DNA from 2 places in the Cupriavidus sp. DL-D2 genome. Region 2 is predicted to be linked to the other one. Evidence: predicted binding sites of a transcription regulator. Region 2 holds the regulator's gene; the other holds the start of a gene.
What was found. Region 2 encodes LexA, which represses DNA repair genes until DNA is damaged. Its sites were predicted from a motif close to ACTGTATNNNNATACAGT; they were not measured.
Positions count from the first base shown of each region.

Region 1 (15,853 bases), on a different contig from region 2:
ATCCCGTGCGGCATCTTCCGTGCCGAAGCCGGGAAAGAACAACCCGTCAATGATCGCGGCAGGTGCCACGAACCATTGATCAAGTCCGGACAGCCGGATACCGAAGTCGACGCCATTGCGCGCCATGACGGTCACCATCGACGCATGCGGTACGCCGTGCGCGGCGTCGAGCATGACCTTGCAGGCTGCCATCGACAGGTTCAGGAAGAAATGGTCGTTGCTGGCGATGAACGCCAGTGACTCGGACACCGCCCGCGCATCGAGCCGGGTGGATGCGAGCGCCGCCACGGTCAGCTTGCGGAACAGCAGCGCGCTGGCCGCCGCATTGCGGTTGTGGACTTCATCGCCCATATGCAGCGCCTGCGCCATCAACGGCTTCAGTTCGATGCCGCCAATCTCCTCGACCAGCGTGGCGAGTGTCGGCCCCAGCGTCTGCGCCATCCAGCGCAGCCGCTGGACCACTTCCTCGCTGTTGGCGCCGAATCGCAGCACCTTGCCCAGGCCCTCGTTCAGGTTGCAGTAGGCCACGTTCTCCCCGGCCGCATTCCGCACGATCCAGACCGGCATCGACGGGCTGATGATGCCGGCCATCGGCCCGACCGCACCATGGTGATGGCACGGCGACAACTCGACCGCGCCCGCTTCCACCAGCTTGCGCGCATCCTCCAGCGACGGCGCCCAACCTTCGAACAGGATCGCGCCTAGCACCGCGCCCTGCTGCGGTCCGCACATGCGCGCCCATTCGATCGGCGGGCCGGAATGCAGGATGCGCTTTTCCGTCATGCCGGGGAGCACCTGCGCGGCAGTCGACACGCCGCTCAGCACAGGCTGCGCGGCAAGGTAGCGGGAATAGGCGATCCGGTTGGCTTCCTCGACGCGGGGATGGGCCAGCAGTTGCGCCAGGGCCCAGCCAGCGGTCACATCGCCTTCGGCAGGCGGCTGCCATTGCAGTGTCTGTACTTCGCCGCCGCATTGGCGCAGGTTGTCGGCAAAGGCTGCCAGGCCGACGTTGATGACCACGGGTTTCTGCTTGATCAACGGTGTCATGCCTGGGCTCCCTTGTCCGTTGCCTTGGAAGCCTTGCCAGCCTCCAGTACTGCGCGGCACAGCCGGATCGCCTGCGCATTGCTCTCTGCCAATTCCACACCGGCGCCCACCAGCGTGGCGCGCTGTGCGTCCAGTTGTTGCGGATCGTTGCGCGTGCCACAGACGTGGCCGATGAAGAGCACTTCATGACCCGCGGCGGCGGCTGCTTCGCGCGCCGCCTGGATCGACGGCACGATGTCTCCCGCCGGGTCTTCATGCGCGCCATAACCCAGCACGAAATCGAGCAGGATGATGCCAACGCCGGGGACCGCCGCCTCGGTCACGATCCGTTCGTTGCGCAATCCGGGATCGATCATCGGGTGTGGCCGACCGCGCGTGAAATCGTCGTCACCAAGATCGAGAATCGTGTTGCCGACGCTGTTCCACAGGTCTTCGACGCGCGCGACCTTGCCGGTAGGCGTGTTCGATCGAAGGTCTGGCAGAACGTCCTGCAGCATCAGCAACGCTTCATAGCAGAACGTACCGCCGCAGTAGAGGCCACGCAGCATCGTCTGCTCCGGCTTCAACCGCGCGGCCAGTGCGGCAGCGCGTTCCTGCAATGCTTCGGCGCCATCATCCTGCCGCGATGGCTTCCCGGTAGATAGCTCGGTGGCTCGTTGCGCGGCTTCCTCCAGCGTGCTGGCCGGCACCACGCCGGCCGCGCGCAGCGTATCCGGATTGGCACCGAGGAAGCACACCACCACCGGCTTGCCAGTCTCGCGCGCGGCGGCCAGCACCTTGTCGGCCACCGTTGCGGCTGGCGGTTTGGAAATCAGCACGATGACGCGTGTCGCAGGGTCTTCCGCGAGTTGCTGCAACGCAGTCAGCATGGTGATGCCGCCCACTGCTTCGGACAGGTCATGTCCGCCCGTGCCGATGGCATGCGTGATACCGCAACCGTACTGATCGATCAGGCAGGTCACCTGTTGCAGTCCCGTGCCCGATGCGGCAATGACGCCGATATCGCCCCGCGCCACCACGTTGGCAAAGGCCAGCGGCAGGCCGTCGATGATGGCGGTACCACAGTCAGGTCCCATGACGAGCAGGTTGCGGGACTGTGCGTAGCGCTTCAGCGCGATCTCGGACGCCACGCTGACGTTGTCCGAAAACAGCATGACATTCATGCCGAGTCGCAGCGCCTTCATGGCTTCCGCAGCGGCGTAGTCGCCCGGCGTAGAGATCAGCACGAGATTCGCGTGTCCGTCGCTGGCGTCGTGCGCCATCTGCACGCTGCGCAGCGGCTCGCGTTGCGTGTCCTCGGACGAACCGGATGCGGCTTTCTCGTCGAGCAGTGCGGCGGCCTGTTCCAACGCGCCTTCCAATGCAGCGGCATCGCCGCGCAGCACGAGCAGGATGTCGTTCGGGCGTGGCTCGGGCACCGCATCGAGCAAGCCCGCGCCGGTCATCTGTTCGAGATTGGCGCGAGTCGCCATTTGCGCCGATGCCGTCGCCACGCCCGGCAACTTGCCGAGCCGCGCGGACAACTGCATCAACGCCACGGAATCGCGATACAGATTCGGGAAATACTGGCAGGTCGTGGTGCTCATGCCGGCCTCCCCTCCAGCGCGGCCACGACGGCGGCGGATGACGCTACCCAGCCAAAGATGCCTCCTTGTGCCTTGATCATCTCAAGGCCCATGCGTTGGAACTCCGGAAAATACGATCCGGTGGCATCGGACACTACAAGGCATTCGAAGCCCCGGTCATTGGCTTCGCGCACCGTCGTATTGACGCACACCTCGGTGGTCACGCCGCACACGATCAGCGTCTTGATGCCGCGATTGCGCAGCCGGGCTTCGAAATCGGTCGCGTAGAAGGCGCCCTTGCCCGGCTTGTCGATCACCGGCTCGCCCGCGATGGGATACAGCTCGGGAATGATGTCGTGTCCAGCCTGCCCGCGGACCAGGATACGGCCCATCGGGCCGACATCGCCGATGCCTGTCTGCAATTGTCCGCGCGCCAGCTTGGTCGGCGGACAGTCGCCCAGGTCAGGGCTGTGGCCTTCCCGCGTGTGCACCACCAGCATTCCCCGCGCGCGGGCAGCTTCCAGCAACGCCTTGCACGGGGCAATCGCGCCACGCAGCAGCGACACGTCGTTGCCAAGCATCTCACCGAATCCGCCGGGTTCCAGGAAATCCCGCTGCATGTCGATGATGACCAGCGCGGTCGTCGCCGGCGTGAAGGACAACGCGTACGGCTCCGCTTCGATCGTCTTCGTCCGCGATGCCATGTAGGCGCGCCAGTCGCCGAAGCCCGAGATATCGGTGTGCGCCGCCGTGATTTCCTTCTGCGGATAGAGGATGCCGTCCACCACGCGGCCATCCTCAAGCTCCACCGGGCCGCAATACAAGTGCGGCGGCTCGCCCGCCTCCACACGCGCCCAGGTTTCATCGCTCATGCAATACATCTCGCCGGCCACCGCCACGCCGCCTTGCTCCACCCGGTACATGCCAGGATGAATGTCGTGGATCGAGTGAATGCGGTACACCGGCTTGGTGCGGAACTCACCCAGGAATTCGGCACCGGCAAGGTTGCCGTGCAGCGCCAGGCCGCGCATGAGAGTACCGTTCACGAATAGCGTTTTCGCCATGATGGATCTGCTCCTGTTCAAACGTGTGAGGGTTCTTCCTCGTCATCATTGGATGGTGCCCAGCTGATGCGCTCGCCGTTTCGCTGCTGCTGCCAGGCCAGCCCCACGAAGATCAGCGTTGCCACGCCGTAACCGAACGACACACTGGGCGATGCGTTGATCGCCAGTTGCGAACCGTGGATGAAGCCGAAGAATGAGAGAACGGTGGCGGCGCTGGCATAGACGGCCGCCCAGTTGAAGCGCTTGTCGATCACGAACACCGCGATGGCGCCGATCATCAGCCCGGCCAGCACGGCGCCGCCGCCGGTCAGTTCCATGCCGTGGTAGAGCACGCCGGCATTCGCCATGTTGTTGTGGATGGCTTCGGGAATGGCCGCGATGTTGACGCCGTTCGCTCCGAGCGCACCATCGACCTGCGTCTTCGCCCATTCGGCAATGTTCGGCACGAGCGCCAGCACGATGGCCGGGGCATGGCGCTTGGGCGATGCCTGGAATGCCTGCGCGCCGATCACGAGTCCGATGAACAGCAGGATGGGCACGATCGACACCAGCGGAATCACAGACAGCAGCAATGCGGTCAACCCGAGGAAACAGAGCAGCCCGACACCGATGCCGGTGGCCAACGAGTAGCCGATGCGGCCGCCCATCGCTTTCCAGCCCGGATGCCCGATATAGACCGCTGGAGGGAAGGGGGAGCCGAGGAAGGCGCCCACGATGGCGCCCAGGCCATCGGCCGTCAGGATGGCGCGCAGGTTGTAGTTGTCACCACCGACGCTGGCCGATTCGACGTTGTTGATGCCTTCTGTGAAGTTGTAGATGCCGAGCGGAATCGCCGTGACCAGCAACGGCCAAATCTGCTTGAGCGGTATCGACAGGACATCGCCGCTGACCACCGGCAGATACAGAGAGAAGTGCTGCATGGCCTCGCCGACGGCTGTGGGCTGCATCATGTCGCTCCAGCCCAGTGCCGTGGCAATCCACGCCATCGCCGAGCCCACCACCACGACAGCCAGCCCACCCGGTATGTTGAATGGCAGCCGGACGTTGCCGATCCATGCGAGCAGGATGATCATGAAGCAGACCAGCCCGATCCACGCACCGTCGAACATCTGGTACGCCGGGCGCATCGAGATGAACGCGATCGAGATACCGGCCAGTGTGCCGAGCATGGCGGCGCGCGGCGTGTACTTGCGGATGGTGGGGCCCACGAAGGCGCCGAGCAGCACGATGATGCCGACGATCAGTGCCCACACGAGGCCGAGCTTCCAGGCCAGGATCGGATCCTTCGTTGCGAGATACGTCGGGAGCATGACCACGAACACCACGATGAACATGTGCGGCACGCTGGGCCCATAAGGCATGGCGGTGACGTTGTTGCGCCCTTCCTTCTTTGCGAGTTGCCACGCCAGGTAGGCATAGAACAGGTTGCCGAGCGGCAACGCGATGCCGAGCGCCGGAAGGATGCGTCCATAGACCGTATCGTTCGGCATCTGCACCACGTACAACGCGAGGCTCGACAACACCAGCACGTTCAGCAGCACGTTTGTGAACAGGCCGAAAAAGGCGTTGAGGTCCCCTGCCACCCACAATCGCGGATGCATCTCGGTAGACGGCGACGACTGCGCTTCCGAAGAAGTCTGGCTCACGATAGCACTCCTTTCACATCAGAATTTGTCGATCCGGAAAAGACGTTGTTATCGCGCCGGATACTGGGCGGGACGGCCTGGTGTCCCGATTGGGACGCCTTAGGAAATCTAGTTCAGAAATGGCGAAACGGTGGCGCGCATCGCGTTTGCAAATTCTGAGTCCGCCAGGCATCAAACCCCTCTCTGCCCCGACGCATCCGTGGCTGCGTCAGCGTCAAAACCAATCCGGCGATAGTAAAGACCGGCAACTGCCATCGCGCTGCCCGAAATCAAAGGCGGGAACGACTCCCATGCCAACGACAGGGGATCGTTCCAGTAACGTGGCAATGCACTCGGCCTCGTGACGCTTCGGGAAAAATGGGCATAAAAAAACCCCGGCGCAAGGCCGGGGTCAAACTCCTGAGAGAAGATTCCCAATCAGCTCTCCAGCACAACTCTGTTGTCGGGCATCAGCCTTCGTAGGCGGTCTCGCCGTGCGAGGTGATGTCCAGGCCTTCGCGCTCTTCCTCTTCCGGCACGCGCAGGCCAATCAGCATGTCCACCAGCTTGAAGGCCACCAGGGCCACCACGCCGGACCACACGATCGTGGTCAGTACGCCTTCGAACTGGATCCACAGTTGACCGGCGATCGAGTAGTCGTCGGCAACCTTGTTCGCCACATAGTCGTAGATGCCCACGCCGCCCAGGCTCGGGGCTGCGAACACGCCGGTCAGCAACGCGCCGACGATACCGCCCACGCCGTGCACGCCGAACACGTCCAGCGAATCGTCCACACCCAGCATGCGCTTCAGGCCACTCACGCCCCACAGGCACACCAGGCCGGCCACCAGGCCCATCACGATCGAACCCATCGGACCGACGAAACCGGCTGCCGGGGTGATGGCCACCAGGCCAGCCACCGCACCCGAGGCACCGCCCAGCATCGACGGCTTGCCCTTGCCGATCCACTCACCGAACGTCCACGACAGCACTGCTGCGCAAGTTGCCAGCAGCGTGTTGACGAAGGCCAGTGCAGCGCCGCCGTTGGCTTCCAGGCCCGAACCGGCGTTAAAGCCGAACCAGCCGAACCACAGCAGCGACGCACCCACCATCGTGAAGGTCAGGCTGTGCGGACGGATCGCTTCGCGGCCGAAGCCGATACGCTTGCCCATCATGAACGCACCGACCAGACCCGCCACAGCGGCGTTGATGTGCACCACGGTGCCGCCTGCGTAGTCGAGCGCGCCCTTCTGGAACAGCCAGCCGGACTTGGCCGTGGCAGCCGTAGCGGCAGCGGCGTCGGTGTACGCATCCGGACCCGGCCAGAACCAGACCATGTGGGCCATGGGGATGTAGGCGAACGTGAACCACAGCACCACGAAGACCAGCACGGCCGAGAACTTGGCGCGCTCGGCGAAGGCGCCGATGATCAGGCCGCAGGTGATGCAGGCAAAGGCGCACTGGAAGGCGAAGAAGCCCAGTTCCGGAATCACCACGCCCTTGCTGAACGTGGCCGTCACCGCATCGGGCGTCAGGCCCTTCATGAACAGCCGATCCACGCCGCCGAAGAATGCGTTGCCCTCGGTGAACGCGAAGCTGTAGCCGTAGATGGCCCACAGCAGCGCCACGACCGAGAAGATCACCAGGCACTGCATCAGCACCGACAGCATGTTCTTCGAGCGGACCAGGCCGCCGTAGAACAGCGCCAGGCCCGGCAGCGTCATCAGGATCACGAAGGCCGTGGCCACCAGCAGCCAGGCGGTGTCACCCTTGTTGGGAACCGGTGCGGGGGCAGCGGCCGGTGCGGCTTCGGCTGCCGGCGCTGCGGCGGGCGCGGCAGGGGCTGCTGCGGCAGCGGCCGGAGCGGCGGCTGCCGCAGCAGGTGCCGAGGCTTCGGCGGCGGGCTTGTCCTGTGCCACCGCGTGGGTGGACAGGCCAAGGCCGGCTGTGCCGAGTGCCAGCGTCACCGCGCCGGCCGTCAGGAATCGCTTGATCCAGGTTTTCATTTCCGTTGCCTCTGTCTCTTGTCTCTCTGGTGTCACAGCGCGTCGCCGCCGGTCTCGCCGGTACGAATGCGGATGACCTGTTCGATCGGCGCGATGAAGATCTTGCCGTCGCCGATCTTGCCGGTGCGGGCGGCTTTCTCCACGGCTTCGATGGCACGCTCCACCACCTCGTCGGGCACTGCCACCTCGATCTTCACCTTGGGCAGGAAGTCGACGATGTATTCCGCGCCGCGATACAGCTCGGTGTGGCCTTTCTGCCGGCCAAAGCCCTTGACCTCGGTCACGGTGATGCCGGACACGCCTACGTCCGAGAGCGCTTCGCGCACCTCGTCGAGCTTGAACGGCTTGATGACTGCAATGATGAGTTTCATCGGGTTTCTCCTCGGGGCGGCCCGGTCAGGCGGGCCGCCATGCCTCAGGGGTGTGGTTTAGAAAGTCTTGGTGATCGATGCCCAGGCGGCGGCCTTGCCGAGATAGCGGCCACGGTTGGCGCTCGTGTAGAACGACTCGCGGGCGTTGGTATCCACATAGGCCACGGCCAGCGAGAAGCCCTTGCCCAGATCCTTGGTCAGGCCCACCTTCCAGTCCGTGTACGAGGCATCGCTGTTGCCGTCCACACGCTGGTAGCCCACGTGGGCATTGAAGGTCAGGTCCCAGAAGTTCAGCGGCACGTTGGCGGTCAGGTCCACGTAGTAGCTGTTCTTGCTGTCCGGAATGCCGAAGAGGTTCGTGACCGAGTGCGAGTACTTCAGGAACACGGGGCCATAGCCAATGCCGGCGTAGAGTTCGGTCGTGTACGGACGGGTGGTCGTGTAGCCGCCCGGGTAGAAGTACTGGAGCACGCCCAGGTCGTAGTTGAACTCAAGTTCGGAGACCTTGAACGTGTTCTTGAAACCGCCGTAGAAGTCCATCTCGACCGGTGCGGACACCGAACCGTCCGAATCCTCGAGCCAGCTGATGCTCGAGTTCCAGTTGCCGAGGTAGAAGCCACTTTCGTGCGCGTAGTCGAACCCGCCCTGGATGGCCGGACGCAGGTTGGTCTGGCTGATACCGCGATAGCGGTAGTCGGACACCAGCGACACGTTGGCCGTGAACGTGTGGGGCGATGCCGGCTCGGCGGCGGGTGCGGCGGGCGTAGCGGCGTCCGGGGCGGTCTGCGCGAACGCGACCGGAGCGGCCAGGCTGAACAGTACCGCAGCGGCGCTGGCTGCAAGGCTCGACGTCTTCATCGGGTTTCCTCCATTTCCTAAAGTCTTAGCGGGCTCGTTTTGAGGGATCTGCTGCTTTATTGCTTTTAGGGTGACGCTCCTGGCCACCATTACTGCAACTGCCATGCCAGCCATGCCGGGCGGGGTCGCCCTGCTTAAGAAACGTCCGAAACAATGTGTCGAAGATATGCAAGAGGCACATATGACGCGCCAGCAACGGGCTACGAAATGTCCTGGATCTGGCAAAAAATCGGGGGCAAGCCTTGCTGGAGCTTTCATGGCGGGCGCTGAAGCGCCATAATCCGCGTCATGAAGGGTCAAGTGCTGCGCGCTTGGCGTCCGGACGTGGAGAACGCATGCCCGGGATCGCCCAAGCAAGCGCGCGCCCCAAGGCGGTGCATCGGAAGGCGAAAAGCGAGGGCGTGATGCCCGGGTTGGCTTCCCCATTTCGGTGCGAACGTGGCCGATGCGCCATGGCATGCACGCCTCGGGGCCACGCGGCACGGGCCTTATCCGAATCGGGTCACCTAAGGAGCGTTACCATGAAACCGACCGATCTGTTCAACGACCTGCAGAGCAAGGTCAGCGAAGCGCTGCGCAACTCGCCGGCCAAGGACATCGAGAAAAATGTCCGCAGCATGATGACCCAGGGCTTTGCGCGGCTGGACCTCGTCACGCGCGAGGAATTCGACGTCCAGTCGCAGGTGCTGGCCCGTACGCGCGCGCGACTGGAAGAACTGGAGGCACGGGTCGCGGCGCTGGAGGCCCGCGCTGGCGCCGGCACGCCGCCGACACCGGGGGTATGAGCCCGAGCGCTCTCCTCTCCCTGCTTCGCCAGAAAGGCCACCGGATTCCGGTGGCCTTTTTCTTTAACACTTCCGAAAAGGTATTCGCCACGGTATGAGTCTCGCCGTCCTCCGCAGCCGCGCGCTGACCGGCATCGAAGCGCCACCGGTATCCGTCGAAATCCACCTCGCCAACGGGTTGCCCGCGTTCAACATCGTCGGGCTGGCCGACACCGAGGTACGCGAAAGCCGGGAGCGTGTACGCGCGGCCCTGCTCAACAGCGATTTCGAGTTTCCCAATCGTCGCATCACGGTCAATCTGGCGCCCGCCGATCTGCCCAAGGAATCGGGCCGGTTCGATCTCGCCATCGCCATGGGCATCCTGGCCGCCAGCGGCCAATTGCCGGTGGAAGCCCTCGACCGCTTTGAATTCGCGGGCGAGTTGTCACTGGCCGGCGACCTGCGCCCGGTGCGTGGCGCGCTGGCCATGGCGATGGGACTGGCGCGCGACAACCAGGCGCGCGCGGCCAACGACCTGCCGCCGCGCGATTTCCTCGTGGCCGCCGAGAATGGCGCGGAGGCAGCGCTGGTAGAGGGCCTGGCGGTGTACGCGGGCAAGACGCTGCGCGCGGTGTGCCATCACGCCGGGCTGCTGCCGGAATGCCGGCTGCCCCGCGCGCGGCCCCCCTTGCGCAGCGAGGTACCGGCCGATGTCCCCGACCTGCGCGACGTGCGCGGACAGATACAGGCCCGGCGGGCCATGGAGGTTGCGGCGGCGGGTCAGCATTCGGTGCTGCTGGTCGGCCCGCCGGGCACGGGCAAGTCGATGCTGGCGCAGCGCTTTCCCGGGCTGCTACCGCCGATGACCGAGGCCGAAGCGCTCGAAGCCGCCGCCGTGCTGAGTCTGACCCCGGGCGGCTTTCATCCTGCGCGATGGGGCCAGCGGCCGTTTCGCAGCCCGCACCACACCGCCAGCGGACCGGCGATGGTCGGCGGCGGCGGCAATCCTCGTCCCGGCGAAATCTCGCTGGCACATCTCGGCGTGCTATTCCTCGACGAGCTTCCTGAATTCGAGCGCCGCGTGCTGGAGGTCCTGCGCGAACCGCTGGAGACCGGCCACATCACGATCTCGCGCGCCGCCGCGCAGACGGACTTCCCCGCCCGGTTCCAGTTCGTGGCCGCGATGAACCCGTGCCCGTGCGGCTACCTTGGTCATCCCACCCGAATGTGTCGCTGCACGCCAGATCAGATCCAGCGCTACCAGTCGCGCATCTCGGGCCCGCTGCTCGACCGCGTGGACCTGCAGATAGAAGTCCCCGCGCAAAACCAGCGCGACATGCTCGACGGCCCACCCGGCGAACCGAGCGAAACGGTGCGTGCCCGCGCCGTCATCGCACGCGACCGCCAACTGGCCCGCCAGGGCATGCCGAACAGCGACCTGTCGGGCCGTGCCATCGACACGCACTGTCCGCTGAACACCGAAGCGCAATCGCTGCTGCGCGGCGCGATGGAAAAACTGGGCTGGTCTGCCCGCGCGTACTTCCGCGTCCTGAAAGTAGCCCGCACGATCGCGGACCTGGACGGCGCGGAAGTTCTCAATGCGAAGCATGTGGCCGAGGCGATCCAGTATCGAAGGGTGTTGCGAACGGGTTAGCGCCAACGAAAAAGCCCGCCAACATTCGGCGGGCCTTCTCGCTTCAGACCGGCGGCTCCAGCGGAGGCGGCGGCGGTTCCTCGATCGGATCCTGGTCGGGTGGGAAGCCGGGTGGCGGCGGATCGCCGGGGCCGGGTTCGCGGTGCGCATGGTAGCGGCCCATCGGAATGGTCTGGGCGCGGGCGATGAGCATCGGGGTCTCCATGGTGAACGGGGTCACTCCCATTGAAGCAAACCCGGACGCGATGTGCCACCCCGGGCTAGGTGGCCGCTCAGGCGTGATGGCGCCGGACGAAGAACAGCGCGGCGCCCACGGCCATCAGCACGCTGCCGAAGAAGCGGTTCTGCCAGCGCACGGCGCGCGCGTTGCGGAACAGGCCCTGCATCCGCGACGCCAGCAGCGCGTAGCCATGCATCACGATCAGATCGACAAAGCACATCGTGGCGGCCAGGATCGCGAGTTGCGGCCCCAGCGCGTGGGCCGGGTCGATGAACTGCGGCAGCACTGCCACCATGAAGATGATGCCCTTGGGGTTGGTCACGTTCGTCAGCAGGCCCGTGGCAAAGCGGCGACGACGGCTCATCACGGCCACGCGCACCGCGCCCGGCGCTGCCTCGGCATCGGTCTCCACCTTCGAGCGCCACTGCTGCACGCCCAGATAGATCAAGTACATCGCGCCAATCGTCTTCACGACGAGGAATGCATCTTCCGATGCCAGCAGCAGCGCGCCGAGTCCGCCCCCGGCAATCAGCAGGATGATGACCAGCCCGGTCTGCAGACCGAGGATCGTGGTCGACGTCTTGCGCAGTCCGTAGGACAGGCCGTGGCTCATCGACAGTACGGCACCGGAACCCGGCGACACAGCGATCACCCAGCACGCCGCAAAATAGGCCAACCAAACTTCCCAACGCATACTGCACTCCCTGATGGATACGACGACGAAACGAATCTAGAACGGATGAAAGCCCGTGAGGAACTGTTCGACCTGCTCGGCCTGGCGCGTATCTCTCGCGGCATCGCCGGCTTCGAGCACCACGGCCTGATAAGCGTGTATTCCGGTTGCCACGAGCCGCGCGGTCAGCCGGCGCGGCGACTGGTCCTGCGGCGAGACGCCAGCCACTGAAACCTCGATGCCCTCCAGCGGCACTGGCGGTTGCGTAGCCGACATGACGGTCACCTGCCTCGCGCGCGCTGGCGTATCGGGATGCGCGCCGAGGTTGGCTACCAGTCCCGCCTGCATGGCATCGATGGCCTCGCGCCGCAATGCCGGATCGTCAACCGGAAGCGTCACCACGCCAACGGCAAACAGTGTGCCGCCGATATTCGCGGCTTCCATCGTCATGGGCAGCTTGCGCCCCGCGATGGAGACATCACGTGCGGCGTTGGTCGGCTTGGCGGGATACATCGCGGCGTACTTGCCATCGTTGGACACAATCGTGCGCCAGTCGTAACGCGGCGAGCAGCCCGCCAGCACAAGCCAGAGCAGGGTGAACAACAGCAGGAAGGACTTCCGGGGGCGGATGTGTGCGGGTGCGGGCATTGGGGGGCGGCGCATTCTGGCGCAAGCCGCTATTATCCGGGAAGCCGCGCGGCCACGCATCCCCTGCCTGTCGCCGGCGTCGCATTTTGTGAGGCCCCCTATGCCAGTTCGCCCCCTGCTCCCCGCCGTCCGGTCCATGCTTGGCACTATGCTGCTGGCTGGTGGTATCGGCGTGGCTAGCGCTGCGGCCCATCTGCCGCCCGTCACCGATATCGCGGCCCAATCGGCCGCCGCAGCCAGGGACGGAGAACCTCTCGTCGTGCTGGTCACGCTGCCGGGCTGCTCCTATTGCGAGACTGTGCGCCGCAACTACCTCGGCCCCCAGCTTGCCGCCGGGGAAATCGCCGCGCGGGAAATCGACATGACAGCCGATACGCCGATTCGCGATGTCGACGGCACGATGACCACGGCCAAGCGTTGGGCGCAGGCCCGCAATATTTCGATGGCCCCGACTGTACTGTTCCTCGACCGCCAGGGCCGCAATCTGGCCAATCCGCTGCGCGGCATGCAGGCCGATTTCTACGGCGCATACCTGGAGCAAGCGCTCGACGAGGCACGCGCGCGCGTATCGGCGCGGTCCGCAGCGCGATGAGGTCACCTGATGCCGATTCAGGCCGGTTGAGGCGCCGCAGCCCCCACATCCGCGCGCGGCAGTAGAATAGCCGCAGTCCGCCGCGTGCTGATTTCCAAAAGGCTGTATCCATGTCCGCCACTACACCCGCAACTTCCCGCAAGCGCTGGCCCATCGCCGCCGCCGTCATCGTCATCGCACTGCTCGGCTTCTTCGGCTATCGCGCCATGACGCCCGCCAGCAGCGTGCCCGACGCCACGTTCACGCTGCTGTCCGGTCAGAAGGTCAGCACCGGAGACCTCAAGGGCAAGGTGTACCTGGTCAATTTCTGGGCCACGAGCTGCGTCACCTGCGTCAAGGAAATGCCGCAGATGATCGATACCTACAAGCAGTTCAAGGACAAGGGACTCGACTTCGTGGCCGTCGCCATGAACTATGACCCACCCATGTACGTAGCGAACTACGCCAAGACGCGGGAGCTGCCGTTCAAGGTGGCAATGGATTCCGATGGCACCAACGCCAAGGCATTCGGCGACGTGCAACTGACACCTACCACCTTTGTCGTGGACAAGAACGGCAAGATCCTCAAGCGCTATGTCGGCGAGCCGGAGTGGGATGCGCTGCACAAGCTGCTGGAAGGGGCGCTGGGGGCGGCGTAGTTCTTCAGATGTTCAATATTCTGGACAGAATCGCTTGTTTTGCATGGAATACTGGACGGCCTCACCAAGTTAAAGGTGCCCATGTGGCACCTTTTTTGTTCTGTGCTTCGACCGCATTTGGTACAACTTGTCTGAATTTGTACCGCTGGCCCTCTCCCCCGGCCCCTCTCCCGCAAGCGGGAGAGGGGAGCAAACCGGCGTGTGAGACAGGACTAACGCCACTAGCTATGCGCTCCCCTCGCCCACTTTTGTGGGAGAGGGGTGGGGGTGAGGGCATGGCGTCCAAATTGCGACGTGTGGTGATTGCACCGCTTACCCTCTCCCCGGCCCCTCTCCCGCAGGCGGGAGAGGGGAGCAGACTGCCGTTTGCGATCACGAGCCTTGCCATCCCAAGCTGTATGGATATACAGTGGGCGCCAGATTTTTTTATTCCTGCCCTCATCCCCCGTGCTGCCGGATCTTGCCCCCGACGCCGATGTTGCCGATCCGGCATCTGACGCCCCCGCCTATCTCGCCCGATTGAATCCGGAGCAGCGTGCTGCCGTGGAGTACGACGGTGATGCGCCGTTGCTGATCATTGCTGGCGCAGGGTCGGGCAAGACCAATACGCTGGCGCATCGCGTGGCGCATCTGGTGGTGGGCGGTGCCGATCCGCGTCGCATCCTGCTGCTCACGTTCTCGCGGCGGGCCGCCGCCGAGATGGGGCGAAGGGTCGAGCGGATCGTCGATCAGGCGCTGGGCACACAGACGGGGGCGGGACGCGCCGCGTTGCAGTGGTCGGGCACGTTCCACGCCATCGGCGCACGGCTGTTGCGCGAATATGCCGAGACACTCGGGCTGGCCCCAACGTTCACGATCAGCGACCGCGGCGATGCGGCCGATCTGATGCATGTGGTGCGGCACGATCTCGGCATGTCCGAGCAGACGTCGCGCTTTCCGCGCAAGGAAACTTGCCTGGCGATCTACTCGCGCGTGGTCAACACGCAGTTGCCGCTCGAAGTGGTGCTGAAAACGCAGTTTCCGCGCTATGCAATGTGGGCCGATGCGCTGAAGACGCTCTTCGCCGGCTACGTGGAGGCCAAGCAGAAGCAGCAGGTGCTCGACTACGACGATCTGCTGCTCTATTGGGCGCAGGCTTTGACTGAGCCCAGCATCGCGCAAGACATGGGCGCGCGTTTCGATCACGTGCTCGTCGACGAGTACCAGGACACCAACGCGCTGCAGGCGTCGATCCTGCTGGCACTCAAGCCGCAGGGCCGTGGTCTGACCGTCGTCGGCGACGACGCGCAATCGATCTACGCATTCCGTGGCGCCACCGTGCGGAACATCCTCGACTTCCCCGCGCAGTTCACGCCCGCCGCGCAGCAGGTCACGCTGTCGCAAAACTATCGATCCACGCAGCCGATCCTGCACGCCGCCAATGCCGTGATCGGTCTCGCTGCCGAGCGTTTCACCAAGGACCTCTGGTCGCTGCGCGAATCGGCGGAGAAGCCCGGCGTGGTGGTGGTCAACGACGAGGCCGATCAGGCGCGTTTCGTCGTGGAACAGGTGCTGGCACGGCGCGAATCGGGGCTCGCGCTGATGCAGCAGGCCGTGCTGTTCCGCGCGGCCGATCACAGTGCGCAAGTGGAGATCGAACTCGCACGCCGCAACATCCCGTTCGTGAAATTCGGCGGCCTGAAGTTTCTGGAATCGACCCACGTCAAGGATGTGATGGCCGTGGTGCGCTGGCTCGAAAATCCGCGCGATCGCATGGCCGGCTTCCGCACGCTGCAGTTACTGCCCGGCGTCGGGCCGAAGACCGCTGCGCGCGTGCTCGAAGGACTGGAGGCCGCCACCGAGCCGCTGCTCGCACTCGAAGCGTTCGAAGCACCGCCCGCCGCCGCGCCTGCATGGGATGACCTGCTCTCGCTGGCGCGCACGTTGATGGCGCCCACCTCGCCGTGGCCTTCGGAATTCGAGCAGGTGGTGGCGTGGTATCTGCCGCATCTGGAACGCATGCATGACGATGCGCCCGCGCGGCAGGCCGACCTGCAGCAGATCGAGCGCATCGCAGCCACGTATGGCTCGCGCGAACGTTTTCTGACTGAATTGACGCTCGATCCCCCGAGCGCATCGAGCGACGAAT
Region 1 is NZ_JBDKXK010000004.1:82,198-98,050, reverse strand. It holds gene ABDB81_RS03330 (DUF1116 domain-containing protein) at 1-1,047, opposite strand, end outside; gene fdrA (acyl-CoA synthetase FdrA) at 1,044-2,633, opposite strand; gene ABDB81_RS03320 (isochorismatase family cysteine hydrolase) at 2,630-3,676, opposite strand; gene ABDB81_RS03315 (hypothetical protein) at 3,694-5,322, opposite strand; gene amt (ammonium transporter) at 5,772-7,307, opposite strand; gene ABDB81_RS03305 (P-II family nitrogen regulator) at 7,340-7,678, opposite strand; gene ABDB81_RS03300 (TorF family putative porin) at 7,736-8,536, opposite strand; gene ABDB81_RS03295 (accessory factor UbiK family protein) at 9,058-9,321, shown strand; gene ABDB81_RS03290 (YifB family Mg chelatase-like AAA ATPase) at 9,416-10,954, shown strand; gene ABDB81_RS03285 (hypothetical protein) at 10,998-11,147, opposite strand; gene ABDB81_RS03280 (LysE family transporter) at 11,227-11,868, opposite strand; gene ABDB81_RS03275 (hypothetical protein) at 11,905-12,495, opposite strand; gene ABDB81_RS03270 (thioredoxin fold domain-containing protein) at 12,632-13,087, shown strand; gene ABDB81_RS03265 (TlpA disulfide reductase family protein) at 13,198-13,725, shown strand; gene ABDB81_RS03260 (ATP-dependent helicase) at 14,173-15,853, shown strand, end outside.
Region 1: the regulator LexA is predicted to act here: its motif matches at 14,119-14,136, upstream of ABDB81_RS03260 (ATP-dependent helicase).

Region 2 (15,853 bases):
CATCTATGCCGAAGGTTTCCGCGCCGGCCAGAATGAACTGAAGGCCAGCATCGACGCGCGCAACAAGGAAGTGGAGAGGCTGAACAAGCAGCTCGTCACCAAAGACCAGGACGTCATCGCGGCCAAGGAAGAGGACCGCGAAAAGATCGTCACCATCTACCGGACCATCCGGGAACAAGTGGAGCCGCAAATTGTTGAAAAGCCCGTGTTTCGTGATTGCCGCGTTGGCGCTGGCGTCATGCGCAGCCTCGTTGCCGCCGCCGAGGGCAGAGTGCCAACCGATCCCGGCGAGCCTGCGGAAGCTGCCGGCGGAAAAGCTGCCGGTACCGGCCGATGACAGCATGGGCGCAGTGGTCCGCGCGTATGTGTCGGCGGCCGAGCTCTACCACAAGGTCCGACGCGATTGGCTTGCGCTCGACGCGGCGATCACAGCCAGGGAGGGGTGCTATGCAGGGGAATGAGCATCTGCCAGTGCGAATGGAGCGGCCGACCATCCCGTTCTGGGGGCTGCTGGTGGCCTTGGTGGCCGCAATCTCAGCCTACTATGGTCAGCGCGAGGCCACCAACTCGGCGCTGATCGAGATCAAGACCGAGATGGTAGCGATGAAAAAGACCATCGAGCGGATGGAGTCCGATCGCTACACTGCCGCTGATGCCAGGAGGGATTTTGCCTGGCGCGACGAGCGCGCGGCGGAGCAGGGGAAGAGGCTAGCGGACATCGAGCAGGAGATCAGGGCGAGGCGTCGTTAATGCCTGAGGCCGTAGCGAGATTGCTACGGCCTCTCCGGCAGGTTACTTGGCCGGTTCGAGATTGTGGATAAGACGCGGCTTCTCGCTCTCCGTCAGAACAATAGAGAATGAGAGTTCGCTGCCCATTACGACAAGTGCGGCTTTCTTTGCTGCTGCAAGCACAGTAGAGCCAGCGTCGGCGGAAACCTTGCTGTACTCGGCGGGCGGCAGCTTCCAAGTGCCGCTGTTTTTCAGCGTGATCTGACGAGAGAAGCCTTGCTTCCGCATCTGGTCGTGAAGGTCCGTGTACAGTTCGGACTCATCGTCATCCACGCCGTGGAGTACTACTCGAACAGTGAAGTTGGTCATAGCTCAATTTCGCTTTTGGTGTCAATGCCACCAGATTTCTACATGTAACCGGGTTTTGCTGTACCCGTTACAACCTCTAGAATTGAGCCCGAGAGTTTGAGGATGCTTGAAGTCCGGTTGCCCCCGAACGAAAGCTTCCCGTAAGGGGCCTCGTTTTCTCAGGCTCACGCCGCCCAAGACCCTGATTGCGTTGCCTATGCAAATTTGGCGCAATCGGGGTCTTTCCTTTTTGGCTCGCCAAGCGGCGGATTGCTCAGCGAGCCCTGACAGTGCTTTCCATTTGTTCTCCAAAAATGCCACTAGATGTGGTGGTTCAAGTCAAATGTGTGGGCTAAGTATAGTGAAAGCAGGAGGTTGTAACAGACTTGACAAGCGGCATGAGTGGCCTCGCCGTCATGTGCGTTTAGATCACATTCCCGCAAATACAGGCGGCTCAAGGGTTCACGGCAGCACGCTTGAAGACCACATATTCGTGAAAATTTTCCAATGGGAATGGTTTTGCGATAGATGATCTTGGAGCGGCGCTCTCTGCGCTCTCAAGTCAGTCCCGATTGCCGACAAATACTGTATGGATATACAGTATTTGCATGTCAACCGGATTCCAGCCGCCTGCACCGCCCATACCGTCCTACGTTGTCTGGGACCGGTACGCCTGTCGCACGTGTTCGCGATTGGTGGTCAGTGTGCCCTATGAATACCCTCACCCGAGAATGCGCCTGGAGTGCAGGCTTGGGCGAGCTTGTCCGCGGGTGGTCTGTGACGACTGGGAGCGGGAGGCTGGCGTAGATTGACCGACTGCGGCGCAGAGCAAGGAAGCCAGTGGAGGCGTGGTGGCAAGGGTATGCAGAGGATACTGTATAAATATACAGTATAATAGCCCGCCCCGGACAACAGCTCTCGCTCACGTTGAACACTGGTTTAAGCGGATCTTAATTCACAATTTTTCCGACTACGTGGCATACTCCGCCAAAAATTTCAACGGGGGAAGCTGTGCCGGAGTTTGTCGTCAATAGTGAGAAGGATGCCTTCGACTTGTTGAAGAAGGCGCTGGGAGAGCAACTCGGGCAAGACTTTCACCTGCGATTTCAGGATTGGCCGAGAGTGCAAGTCACCTTGAAAGGTGATGAGTACCACAGCACAATTACGCCGAGCCTCATGCAGGGTCTCTTGGACCTCCAGCATGGCATCAACAAGACGTACGCGCAGTTGGTCTACGACCAGCCCGACGCGCGCAGTTTGAAGGAAGCCGACAAAGCCGAGCTTGAGTTTAAGGCAAAGGTGGAGGAGGGGAGTTCTCTCGTCACCGTCGATCTTTCGGACTTCGCGCAGAAGCTTGTAACTAGCCTCGTTGGGAAAATGGAACCCTCGCACATCGTCATTCTCGGCGTAGTCGGAGCTACTCTCTGGGCGGCTACGACCATGTACAAGCACTACGCCAACAAAGAGCTCAAGAAAAAGGAGCTTGACGTTGAGGCGGATAAGCTCGTGAACCTCTCGAAGGAAGAGACGGCGCGGTTGGCCCTGGTAACCGAAGCGCTTGCCGCGCAGCCCAAACTGGCAGTTGTTCAAGAAACCGCAGCGTCCACGAGCATGGCGATGCTGAAAGGTATTTCCGATGCGGACCTGATCGACCTGAATGGCGTCAAGTTGACCCAGGCAGAGGCTCGCCAGGTACTCTCGACCGTGCGACGCACGTCCAACGAAATTCAGATCAACGGCAACTACCGAATCCTCTCGGTCGATACCAGCAAGGAAGAGGAGTTCCGGATCAAGGTGCGCTATCTCGGGGATGGGCGCGAGTTCACGGCTAAATTCAGGGACGACAGTCTCGACCGAGAGCATGTGCGAGCGCTGCAGCAGGCCGAGTGGGGTAAATCGCCCGTGTATCTCAGCGTGAACGCTACAGAGCTTGAAGGGCAAGTCACGACTGCCACCATTATTTCTGCCACCCAACAGCCTGTGAAGCCTGCCGACGGCAGGCTGTAGTCGTAGCGGCGCCGTGGTGGTGCATGAATCCGGTGGCCGACTTCAAGGGCCGCGTTGGCCCGTGGTTTTGGTGGGAATACGCCAAAAAAAACACGAGAGTTTTCGCGGTTTTTGGACCTTCAGTATTCCCAACGATCTCCCGGAAACGTATGTCGGATAAGGCTTGATGGCTCAGATTGTGATTCCTGTTGTCGCGGGTTCGAGTCCCGTCAGCCACCCCAAAGAATTACTCTAAAATAGCCGCTTCCAAGCGGCTATTTTGCTTTTTTGGTCCGGCTGTCGCGTTCGCGTGGTCCAGCGTGTCGCAACACTTCTGGTTCTCTTTAGCGGTCGGCCAGTTCTACCCGTTCAAGGCGCCCCCTAACTCGTCGTGGCCAATGTCTCGTCACGGCATCAATCCGGACTTGTATTCCGCATCTTCGATTGATGCGGCAGATGACGGCCGGGTAAGGAGGTGGTTTGAAATGGCGCAGGTTTCGTGCACCGAATGCCAGAAAGAAATAGATGATGAGGAGCCCACCTGCCCTCACTGTGGTGTCAAAAGGGAAAAGCCTGCCTTCAATTTTTTTGTGGCAACTGGGCCTCTTGTCCTTTCGATTGCTGTCCTGCTGCAGATACTGTCTTCATGTCAGCGTAGCGTGTAAGGCATGCATCTTTGGATGGCGGGAGACCAAGCCGCGTCCAACACCGCGTTTTACTCAAAATCCCATAAAGCCCCGATCATCAAGATTCGCCTGATTTATGCTTTAAAAGGCGAGGTGGCAAGGTAACACGCATGCCAAAAAAAACCGGGCCTTGGCGGGTGACAAGGTCCGGTTCTGCGCATGACGCGACTGCGCCAGTGATGCATTGCGCGCCAGTGAATTTAACCACGCTTCCGGCTGATGTAAGCGTAGCCTTAATTACACGTGGTGAGGTTGCAACTCCACTTTTTACAAAGTCCTCAAGACTTTGCCAGGCTTGCCGCGCGAGGGATGCGAGGGATTAGCCCGGCGCGGAGGCTAGCGGCCGTTGGGGGACGGTTCTGCCAGTTCGAGCATTCGGCAGATGGCGGCCATGTTGCCGACCATCGTGCGCCGCTGGGCGCCCTGATAGACGCGTACGCCCTTGATCTGACGGAAGGGCACGGGCTTGACCGGGCGGCGGGAAGCGACGGGAAGGGATGGCAGCATGGCAGCACCTCGAAATTTGCGACAGCAGGAGTCCGCACCCTTCGTTCGACGGAAACGGGGCGGCATGGGCAAGGCAAAGCGGGTGACCAGGGCAGACGGCCGTGCTGCCTGGGTCTTGGCGCGGAGCGGCGACGTATTTCAGTGAGTCGTGCTACCGCGCCAGGCGGATATCAGAAGCCTGACGATCGGATCAGGCCCACAGCGATACCTTCCAGAGAAAACTCATCGCGTCCAGACTGCACCACGATGTTCGAGAAATCAGGGTTCTCGGCAATCAGTTCGATCGAGTCGCCGCGCTTGTTCAAGCGCTTGACGGTGACGTCCTCGCCGATCCGTGCCACGACGATCTTGCCGTTGGCAGCTTCGCTGGCTTTCTTCACGGCGAGCAGGTCACCGTCGAGAATACCGGCGTCGCGCATACTCAGGCCGCGTACGCGGAGCAGGTAGTCAGGACGTTCATCGAAGACCGATGCGTCGACCTGATACTGCCGGTCGATATGTTCCGCGGCGAGGATCGGGCTGCCGGCCGCCACGCGGCCCACCAATGGCAACGTCAGTTGCAGCACGCCGGCCATGGCCAGTGAAAGCTGGTCCGGACGTTCCGAATCACTCCGCCCAACCTTCAGGCGGATGCCGCGTGAAGCGCCGGGCGTCAATTCGATGACGCCTTTGCGCGCCAGCGCCCGAAGATGTTCCTCTGCCGAGTTGGGCGAGGAGAAGCCGAACTCCGCAGCAATCTCGGCGCGCGTCGGCGGAAAGCCGGTGTGCTGGATCGTGTTGCGGATTAGGTCGAAAATCTGCTGCTGCCGGGGTGTCAGGGTAGCCATGGTTCGCCGGTCTCTCGTGCCGAGGCACTGTATGTTTAAACAGTATGCTGTGATTTTATACAGTATCGAGTGAAGTGCAAGCACAATTTGCGCAGCGGACTTAACCTCGGCAAATTCCTCGCGGGCCTCGCAGTCGGGTTTGCCGCGCATTTCGAGTCGAAGTTCGCCGGGTACAATCGCCGCCCACGTCCTGCCAATCCACGCCTCGAACAACATGTCAGCTTCCCTGCCTCGTATTGTCGTGCTCGCCACGGGCGGCACCATCGCCGGGTCGTCCGGTAGCGCTGCCAGCAGTGCGCATTACCAGGCGGCCACGGTTCCGGTATCGCAACTCGTTCAAGCCTTGCCCGCGCTGGCCGATGTGGCGCGCATCGAGACCGAGCAGGTGGCCCAGGTCGACAGCAAGGACATGGCGTTCTCCCTTTGGCAGACGCTTGCGTGCCGGGTTGAGCATTGGTCAGGTGTGCCGGATGTTGCCGGTATCGTCATCACGCATGGCACCGATACGCTTGAGGAAACGGCGATGTTCCTGCACCTGACGCAGGCGTGTCCGGTGCCGGTGGTGATGACCGCGGCCATGCGTCCGTCGACATCGCTGTCTGCGGACGGCCCCTTGAATCTGCTCGATGCCGTACGGGTAGCGGCAAGTCCGGAGGCGCGCGGAAAGGGTGTGCTCGTCGTACTGAACCAGGAGATTCACGCAGCGCGGGATGTGGCCAAGTTGCATGCGTCGGCGGTGGATGCCTTCGGCTCGCCGACCGCCGGTCCGCTGGGTTTTGTCCAGGATGCCTTCGTGCGTTTCGTGCGCGTGTCGCGAGCTTTCGCACAGCCTCTGCCCGTGCCGGCATCATGGCCCGTCGTCGAGGTCGTGGCGAGCTATGCGCAGCCGGGCAGGGTGATGGTCGACGCGCTTGTCTCGGCCGGGGTGACAGGGATCGTAGTGGCCGCTGCTGGCAATGGATCGATCCACGAGACGTTGGCCGGGGCGTTGGCCGACGCGGCGGCTTGTGGTGTCGCCGTCGTGCGCAGCTCGCGGACCGGCGCGGGTCATGTGACGATGCCGGGCAAGCCTGTGCCGGCTGTCGGTCTCTTCGTATCGGCCGGAGACCTGAATCCTTACAAGGCGCGCGTGTTGTTGGCGGTGGTGCTGGCGAACGATCCCGGGCTCGCGGGTGACGCTGTGCGCCTGCAGGCGACGTTTGCGGCGCATTGATCGGGGCAGAGGCCCAATCTTGCGGGGTCCGGCCATTCCGTACTATACTCGCGGGCTACTCAACCTTGCCGCACCGGACTTGACGCCCGGGTGGCTCATCCAAAAGGAGCGTCAATGCGTCACTACGAAATCGTATTTATCGTCCATCCGGACCAAAGCGAACAAGTGCCTGCGATGATCGAGCGCTACAAGCAGCTCGTTACGTCGCAAAACGGCCAGATCCATCGCGTGGAAGACTGGGGCCGCCGTCAGATGGCCTACATGATCCAGAAGCTGGCCAAGGCTCACTACGTTTGCCTGAACATCGAGTGCGGCAAGGAAACGCTGGCTGAACTGGAACACGCGTTCAAGTTCAACGACGCCGTGCTGCGTCACCTGATCGTCCAGACCAAGAAGGCTGAGACTGCACCTTCGCCGATGATGAAGGAAGTTCAGCGCGAAGAAGCCCGCAAGGCTGCGCAAACGACCACGGAAGGCCAAGCCGCCGCCTGAGTGCGGACGGCAGTGTCGCGGTGAACCAGCTCCGGCTGACCGCAACGCTCGCGGAGCGCGATACGCTGCGCTATACGCCGGCAGGCGTCCCGGTCGTCAACTGCATCCTGCAGCATGGCGGCGAGGTCGTCGAGGCGGAAACGCCCCGGCAGGTGGAATTCGCAGTGGTGGCGATGGGCATTGGTGCCATCGCCCAGCAACTGCTCAGATTGCCGCTCGAAGCGGTAATCGATTGCGAAGGATTCCTGGCGCGCAAGCACCGCAACAGCAAGACACTGGTCTTTCACATCACTCGATGTAAAGCATACGAAAAGGATTGAATCATGGCATTCGTCAAACGTGACAACAAGAACAAGAAGCGCTTCCAGCAACAGAACCCGCTGTTCAAGCGCAAGCGCTTCTGCCGCTTCACCGTGGCTGGCGTCGAACAGATCGACTACAAGGATCTGGACACGCTGAAGGACTTCGTCGGCGACAACGGCAAGATCACGCCGGCCCGCCTGACCGGTACCAAGGCTCACTATCAACGTCAGCTCGACACGGCTATCAAGCGCGCCCGCTTCCTGGCGCTGGTTCCGTACACCGACCTGCACAAGAACTGATAGTCCCGGGACCGCAAGGAGAAATACACGATGCAAATCATTCTGCTGGAAAAAGTCATCAACCTGGGCAACCTGGGTGACATCGTTCGTGTGAAGGACGGTTACGCACGTAACTTCCTGATCCCGACCAAGCGCGCTCGCCGTGCAACGCAAACGGCCATCGCCGAATTCGAAGTGAAGCGCGCCGAGCTGGAAAAGGCCGCCGCCGAGAAGCTGGCAGCCGCACAAGCCGAAGGCCAGAAGCTGGACGGCCTGACCGTTCAGATCACCCAGAAGTCGGGTGTGGACGGCCGTCTGTTCGGTTCCGTGACCAACGCCGACATCGCTGAAGCGCTGGAAGGCCAAGGCTTCAAGCTGGAGAAGTCGCAGGTCCGCCTGCCGAACGGCCCGCTGAAGCTGGTGGGCGACTACACCGTTGGCGTGGCACTGCACACCGACGTGCTGGTCGACATCAACGTGTCCGTCCTGGGCGAACACGTCTAAGTCGTACCTGGCAAACGATGTGCCGGCCTGGCCGGTGCGTCCGATGCACGAAAAGGCAGGGGCCAGCGCTCCTGCCTTTTTTGTTTGCGGCCCGGCTTCGTGCCTGGCTCCCGCCGCTATAATTGCCCCCCATGAACGCGCCCGCCGCAGATCCCCAACTAGACAGTCTCAAGGTTCCTCCGCACTCGATCGAGGCCGAACAATCGGTACTCGGTGGCCTGTTGCTGGACAATGCCGCCTGGGACCGTATTGCCGATTTTCTCTCCGAAGCCGATTTCTACCGCTTCGATCACCGCCTCATCTTCCAGAGCATCGCCCGCCTGATTTCCGCCACCAAGCCGGCGGACGTGATCACGGTGTTCGAGATGCTCCAGGTGTCTGGCAAGGCCGAGGAAGTGGGTGGGCTGGCCTACCTGAACTCGCTGGCCCAGAACACGCCGAGCGCCGCCAATATCCGCCGCTACGCCGAAATCGTGCGCGAGCGGTCGGTGCTGCGCAAGCTGGTCACCGTGGCCGACGACATTGCGTCTGCGGCCTTCGCGCCCAAGGGGCGCGAGGTGCGCGAGCTGCTCGACGAGGCTGAATCGAAAGTCTTTGCGATTGCGGAAGAGGGGTCGCGTGGCCAGAAGGGGTTCCAGGAAATCCAGCCGCTGCTGACGCAGGTGGTGGAGCGTATCGACGAGTTGTACCATCGCGACAGCTCCACGGATGTGACCGGCGTGCCCACGGGCTTCATCGACCTCGACCGCATGACCAGCGGTATGCAGGCCGGTGACCTGATCATCGTGGCAGGTCGTCCGTCGATGGGTAAGACCGCGTTCTCGCTGAACATCGGCGAGCATGTGGCCGTGGAACAAGGCCTGCCCGTCGCGGTGTTCTCGATGGAAATGGCGGGTGTGCAACTGGCCATGCGTATGCTCGGCTCGGTCGGGCGCCTGGACCAGCACCGCCTGCGTACCGGTCGTCTGCTCGACGAGGACTGGCCGCGTCTGACGCATTCGATCCAACGCATGAACGATGCGCAACTGTTCATCGACGAGACGCCGGCGCTGAATCCGATGGAACTGCGTGCGCGCTCGCGCCGCCTGGCACGCCAGTGCGGGCAGCTAGGCTTGATCATCATCGACTACCTGCAGCTGATGTCAGGTTCCGGCGGCGGGGAGAACCGCGCGACCGAGATCTCCGAGATTTCGCGGTCGTTGAAGGGCTTGGCGAAGGAACTCAACTGTCCGGTGATCGCCCTGTCGCAGCTGAACCGAAGCCTGGAACAACGGCCGAACAAGCGCCCGGTGATGTCCGACCTGCGTGAATCGGGCGCCATCGAACAGGATGCCGACGTGATCCTGTTCATTTACCGCGACGAAGTCTATAACGCCGACTCGCAGGACAAGGGAACGGCCGAAATCATCATCGGCAAGCAGCGTAACGGCCCGATTGGTACCGTTCGCCTCACATTCCTGGGCCAGTTCACCAAGTTCGACAACTTCAGCGGCGGTCCGGCGTTCTTCGATAACGACAACTGAGCGACACCTGAGCGATATTCACCGTAGGGGTTACACCTACATGCGGTGCAACCCTGTAAAATATTGCGCTTTGATGACAGCCGCCCACGAGGCGGCTGTTGTGCGATTGCTCCGCTCCCATTTGCCACACAACCGAGCGCTGCCGTGAGGCGCGCCACAAGGACATTTCATGTTCGGTCGATTCATGCCCACGGAGGGCAAGTTCTTCGAATACTTCAACCAGCATGCCGACTGTGCGGTGACCGCCGCGCACGAGCTGGAAGCGCTGGTCAACGACCTGCCCAACGCCGAAGCCCATGCCCGCCGCGTGCAAGCCACGGAGAAAAAGGCTGACCGCGTCACGCACGACACGATCGACCTGCTGCACAAGACCTTCATCACGCCGCTGGACCGCGACGAGATCCACAAGCTCATCACGACCATGGACGACATCCTGGACCTGATGGAAGACGTGGCGGAAACGATCTCGCTTTACGACGTGACCCACCTGACCGATGAAGCGCGCCACCTGGCCCGGATCTGCGTGCAGTGCTGCGACCAGGTCAAGATCGCGGTGGCCCTGCTCGAAGACATGGGCAATGCCAGCACCATCCTGAAGACGGCCCAGCAGATCGACCAGCTCGAATCGGAAGCGGACCGTGTGATGCGCGCTGCGATGTCGAAGCTGTTCCGCGAGGAAACCGACGTCAAGCGCCTGATCAAGCTGAAGGCGATCTACGAACAGCTCGAGTCGATTACCGACAAGTGCGAGGACGTGGCGAACATCATCGAAGGCATCGTCCTGGAAAACGCCTGAGAACCGCACCGGCATGCAAACTATACAAATGAGCTTGTGGGTGATCGGCCTGCTGGTCGCGCTCGCGTTGCTGTTCGACTTCATGAACGGCTTCCACGACGCGGCCAACTCGATTGCCACGGTGGTTTCCACGGGTGTGCTCAAGCCGCACCATGCAGTGGCCATGGCGGCCATGTGCAATGTGGTGGCGATCTTCATCTTCCATCTGAAGGTAGCGGCGACAGTCGGCACCGGGACGATCGATGTGGCGATCGTCGATCACTACGTGATATTCGGGGCGCTGGTCGGTGCCATCGCGTGGAACGTCATCACCTGGTTCTACGGCATTCCTTCGTCGTCGTCGCACGCGCTGATCGGTGGCCTGGTGGGCGCCGCGGTGGCCAAGGCCGGCACCGGAGCGCTGGTGGGCAATGGGCTGCTGAAGATCGTGGCCTTCATCCTGATCTCGCCGCTGCTGGGGTTCCTGCTCGGCTCGATCATGATGGTGATCGTGAGCTGGACGTTCTTCCGCACGCCGCCGTCACGCGTGGACCGCTGGTTCCGCCGCCTGCAACTGGTGTCGGCATCGCTCTACAGCCTGGGTCACGGTGGCAATGACGCGCAGAAGACCATCGGCATCATCTGGATGCTGCTGATCGCGAGCGGCCACGTGGCCTCTGGCGGTGAGCCGCCGATGTGGGTGATCGTGAGCTGCTACGTGGCCATCGGCCTCGGTACGCTGTTTGGCGGCTGGCGAATTGTCCGGACCATGGGCCAGAAGATTACCAAGCTCAAGCCGGTGGGTGGTTTCTGTGCGGAGACGGGGGGTGCGCTGACGCTGTTCATTGCCTCGGCATTGGGCGTGCCAGTGTCGACCACGCACACCATTACCGGCGCCATCGTTGGCGTGGGTTCGGCGCAGAAGATGTCGGCCGTGCGCTGGGGTGTGGCAGGCAACATCGTCTGGGCCTGGGTACTGACCATTCCGGCATCGGCATTCATGTCGGCAATTGCCTGGTGGATAGGCAAGCAGATCCTGTGAGATCGGCGGGATCGATCCGATAAAAAAGCCAGGCATCGCGCCTGGCTTTTTTACTTACTGGCGGGCAAAGGCCGCGATGGGGTCGTCGTCTTCCGGTGGAGGTGCAGTCGGGGTGACGGGGGCGGCTGGGATCGGCGTGGGCGTCATCGGCAGATTGCTCACAGCCACCACGCGACGCGCGCCGTTGTATCGCGAAGCCCAGTATGACTTGCCCATGTCTTCGAGCCGCACCGTGCCGCCGGTAGCGGGTGCGTGGACGAAGCGGTTCTGGCCAACGTAGATGCCAACATGCGAGTTCGCGCGCCCCGTCGTGTTGAAGAACACGAGGTCGCCCGACGCCACCTGACTGCGATCCAGCGATGTGCCGCGCTGGCCCATCTGATCCGTGGTGCGGGGCAGGTTGACGTTGGCGGCGCGCGACACGACATAACGGACCAGGCCGCTGCAATCGAATCCTGAATCGGGGGTGTTGCCGCCGTAGCGATAAGGCGTGCCGACCAGCGACATCGCCTGAATCGATATTTCCTCGAGTCCGGCGCTGGGGTCGATCATCGGCTTGCCTGGGGTGCGGGGCAGGGATGATGTCTGGCGTGCCGGCGGGCCACCTGCGCAGGCGGCCAGCAACAAGGCGCTGGCGCACAGCGCGCTCAGCGCAGCGCGTGATCGTGAAAACGCGTGTGCATGTGGAGCGGGTGGTGAGAGCGGGCGGGGCGGCATCCTTCCTGTCGATCGAAAAGCCGGACCAGCCTCGATGCGACGTGGAGAGCGAATTGCGCGACTACCTGCGTCGATTTACCAACGCAGTTGCGCGTTGCGCGTGCCGGTGCTCACCTTGATAGTCTTGGGCTGGCCCTTGTAACGGGCCTCGATATTGTAGCTGCCTTCTGGCGCACGTATGAGGCAGCGCGGCCCGCCCGCCCGGAATTCGGCAACGGTTTGGCCGTCGCGTGTCAGTTTTACGTCAACATCGGCGATGAACTCGCTGTTGGCGCCCTGCGAGAACAGGATTCCGATATTGAAGTTCTTTTCTTTCTCGGCCAGTTTGGCGCGCTGGTCTTCCGCAATACCGCCGCAGACATAGCTAACCGGACCCATCGTGCGGATCACCATTTCTTCCGCCACGGCGGGCGTGTTTGCCGCCGCGGGTGCCGGAGCCGCACTCGCTGCGCTGGCGGCACCCGGCACACTCGCCGGGCCTTCCGCCGCCTTGGCCGGTTGCAGGGCGGCGGCGAGCAGGACGGTGGCGCCCACCAGCGTGGCCACCGCAATACGCCGACGCCGCGTGTTGCTGGCGCGGCGGGAAAACAGCGTCCTGTTACTCGACAGGTATCTGCTGAATGATTGTTGTCGGATCATCGACGCCTCCCATATCGACATGGACACACCGGCCATCATAGCCGGGCCGTGCAGCGCCGGCTGTCAGTCGGAGACCGACGCGGCCGGAGGCGCCACACTATGCGAAAGGAACATCGGCCGGCCATGGAACATGGGCCGGCCGATGGGTTTGCCAGTCGAATTGTGTTCCGATGAACGCTACAGCACGTCCGCGGCGTGGTCTGCCAGGCGCGAGCGTTCGCCGCGCGCCAGCGTCACGTGGCCGCTGTGGCTCCATCCCTTGAAACGGTCTACCACGTAGGTCAGGCCCGACGAACCTTCGGTCAGGTAGGGCGTGTCGATCTGGGCGATATTGCCCAGGCAGACGATCTTGGTGCCCGGACCCGCCCGTGTGACCAGCGTCTTCATCTGCTTCGGCGTCAGGTTCTGCGCCTCGTCGATGATGACGAACTTGTTCACGAAGGTACGGCCGCGCATGAAGTTCATGCTCTTGACCTTGATGCGCGAGCGGATCAGTTCCTGCGTGGCCGCGCGACCCCATTCGCCGGCGCTGTCGTCGCTTTTCTGCAGGACTTCGAGGTTGTCGTCGAACGCGCCCATCCAGGGCTGCATCTTCTCTTCCTCGGTACCCGGCAGGAAACCGATGTCCTCACCTACGGGCACGGTGGCACGCGTGACGATAATCTCGTTGTAGATCTTCTGGTCGAGCACCTGCTCCAGCCCCGATGCCAGTGCCAGCAGCGTCTTGCCTGTTCCGGCCTGGCCCAGCAGCGTCACGAAATCGACATCGGGGCTCATCAGCAGGTTCAGTGCGAAGTTCTGCTCGCGGTTGCGGGCGACCACGCTCCACACGTTGTTCTTGTTGTGGGTGTAGTCCTTCAGCGTTTGAAGCAGGGCGGTCTTGCCGTTGATCTCCTTGACCTGCGCGTAGAGCGGCAGGCTGCCGTCCATCGGCTCGAGGTAGACGAACTGGTTGACCAGGAACGACGGTACAAGCGGGCCGGTCAGGCGATAGAACATCGTGCCGGACTTCGGGTCCTGCCAGCTTTCCACGCCCTTGCCGTGCTTGGCCCAAAAGTCGTTGGGCAACTGCATCACGCCCGAGTACAGCAGGTCCTTGTCTTCCAGGACCTGGTCGTTGAAGTAGTCCTCGGCCGGCAGGCCCAGGGCACGCGCCTTGATGCGCATGTTGATGTCTTTCGACACCAGCACGACCTGGCGCTCCGGGAACTGCTGCTGCAACGCGCTGACCACGCCCAGGATCTGGTTGTCCGCCTTGCCTTGCGGCAGCCCCTCGGGCAACTTGATCTCGTTGAGCCGCGTCTGGAAGAACAGCTTGCCTGCGGCGTCGCGATTGCCAAGGCCGGCCAGCGGCAGACCCTCGTCGAGCACACCATCGGTGCCGCCCACAAGTTGGTCGAGCGTGCGGCTGACCATCCGCGCGTTGCGCGCGACTTCGCTCATGCCCTTCTTGTGATTGTCGAGCTCCTCGAGCGTCATCATCGGCAGATAGACGTCGTGCTCTTCAAAGCGGAACAGCGAGCTAGGGTCGTGCATCAGCACGTTGGTGTCGAGCACGAACAGCTTGCTCGGACCGGTGTCCTTGCGTGCGCGGCGCGTGGGACCGGCAGCCGGCTTGACCAGGCTGACAGCGGGTGCTGCCGGCGCGGTGGTGGCCGGAGCCGGTGTTTCCGCTTTCTTGGCGCGTGTTGTGCTGCCGGCGCGCGCGCGGGTGGCGGGTGCCTGGGAGTCGCCGGTCTCGAGCAGAGCCACACGCTCGAGGGCCGGCACAGGTTTCTTACCCTGCGCTGCTTTGGCCTTGGGTAGTGTGACCGGGGCGAATTCGCTCGGGTCCAGCAGTTGGGCAGGCTTGGCGGGCATGGTAGGCAGCGGCATGCTTGGCGTTCCTTTCAGGGGGCTAACGGGGGCGAGAAAAAGCTTGCGTACGACCAGCGAACGGCAGGAAGCCGGGAAACCGTGAGGTGAGTAGGTTGAGGAAGGGTGAGCGGGAAAGCGATGGATCGTGCATGAAGACGGGCAAACAAAAAAGCCGCCAGGCCTGAAGAACAGGTGTGGCGGCTTCTTTCGCGGACCCACGACACGGCAGGTCCGCTACCAGCCCTGGGACTCAACCTGATGGGCCGGTACGATTCAACAGTGTGGCAACTGGGATCTGAACGCATTGCGTCCAAATCTACCCGAACGTTTTCCGTTTGGCAATCGGACTGAGGGGCGTAGCGGGCACGCAACTGGATTGGCGGTTCAGCGGTTCCACTGTCACGCCGGCCTCACAATCCCTTGACGATCTCCAGTACCTCGTCCACGTGGTTCGGCACCTTGATGCCACGCAGTTCGTGACGCAGCACGCCCTTGGCGTCGAGGATGAAGGTGCTGCGCTCGATGCCGCGCACTTCCTTGCCATACATCTTTTTCATCTTGATGACGTCGAAGATATTGCAGATGGCCTCGTCGCCGTCGGAAATCAGTTCGAAGGGGAGTTCGAGCTTGGTTTTGAAATTCTCATGCGACTTCAGGCTGTCGCGCGAGATGCCGAACACCGCCACGCCAGCCGCCTCGAATGCCTCGTGCTGGTCGCGGAAGTTCATGGCCTCAGTGGTGCAGCCCGGCGTATTGTCCTTCGGGTAGAAGTACAGGACCACGGACTTGCCGCGCTGGTCGGCCAGCCGGAAGTCCCCGCCGGTAGCGGGAGCCTGGAAGTCGGGAACGGCCTTGTTGAGACTGACGGTCATGCTGGTGGCTCTCCTGGAGGGCGTGTGCGTCATCGGTGTCGGCAGCACCCCGGTCTTGCGCCGGGATTGCGCCATTGGCGGGTGCAGATTGGGGCAGTCAGCCAGACTTCAAGCGTGGCGCGGGCGTAACCTGTAACCACCGGTCTTCAATCCGCGAGACGGCGTGGCCGTCAAGCATGGATAGTGGACCGCGCGATCACCCCTGCGGCGCGGCATCCTCCACCAGCAGGATGGCGGCCACGCGGCGACCCTCGGCCATCAGGATATTGTAGGTACGGCACGCCGCCTGCAAGTCCATCGCGTCCACGCCGATATGCCGGCGCGCCAGGGCGGCAGTCAGGCGGGGATGCGGGAAGCGCAGCTTCTGGCCAGTGCCGAGTAGTACCACTTCTGGCATTTTTTCGAGCAGGGCCTCGAAGTGTGCGGGTTCGAGATCCTCGAACCGCGCAACGGGCCAGGGTTCGACATCACCCTGGGGCAGCACAAGGACCGACTGCTCATGCCGCACGGCGTTGATTTCGACATAGCCGGGACCGTAGCTGGTCACGGTATTGA
Region 2 is NZ_JBDKXK010000028.1:62,123-77,975, reverse strand. It holds gene ABDB81_RS16505 (hypothetical protein) at 1-337, shown strand, start outside; gene ABDB81_RS16500 (hypothetical protein) at 478-750, shown strand; gene ABDB81_RS16495 (hypothetical protein) at 793-1,098, opposite strand; gene ABDB81_RS16490 (hypothetical protein) at 2,089-3,084, shown strand; gene ABDB81_RS16485 (hypothetical protein) at 4,086-4,256, opposite strand; gene lexA (transcriptional repressor LexA) at 4,427-5,083, opposite strand; gene ABDB81_RS16475 (asparaginase) at 5,298-6,296, shown strand; gene rpsF (30S ribosomal protein S6) at 6,411-6,788, shown strand; gene priB (primosomal replication protein N) at 6,809-7,108, shown strand; gene rpsR (30S ribosomal protein S18) at 7,112-7,390, shown strand; gene rplI (50S ribosomal protein L9) at 7,421-7,873, shown strand; gene ABDB81_RS16450 (replicative DNA helicase) at 8,005-9,396, shown strand; gene ABDB81_RS16445 (DUF47 domain-containing protein) at 9,566-10,192, shown strand; gene ABDB81_RS16440 (inorganic phosphate transporter) at 10,206-11,213, shown strand; gene ABDB81_RS16435 (C40 family peptidase) at 11,268-11,930, opposite strand; gene ABDB81_RS16430 (hypothetical protein) at 12,006-12,608, opposite strand; gene ABDB81_RS16425 (PhoH family protein) at 12,747-14,444, opposite strand; gene ABDB81_RS16420 (peroxiredoxin) at 14,837-15,298, opposite strand; gene ABDB81_RS16415 (Mth938-like domain-containing protein) at 15,495-15,853, opposite strand, start outside.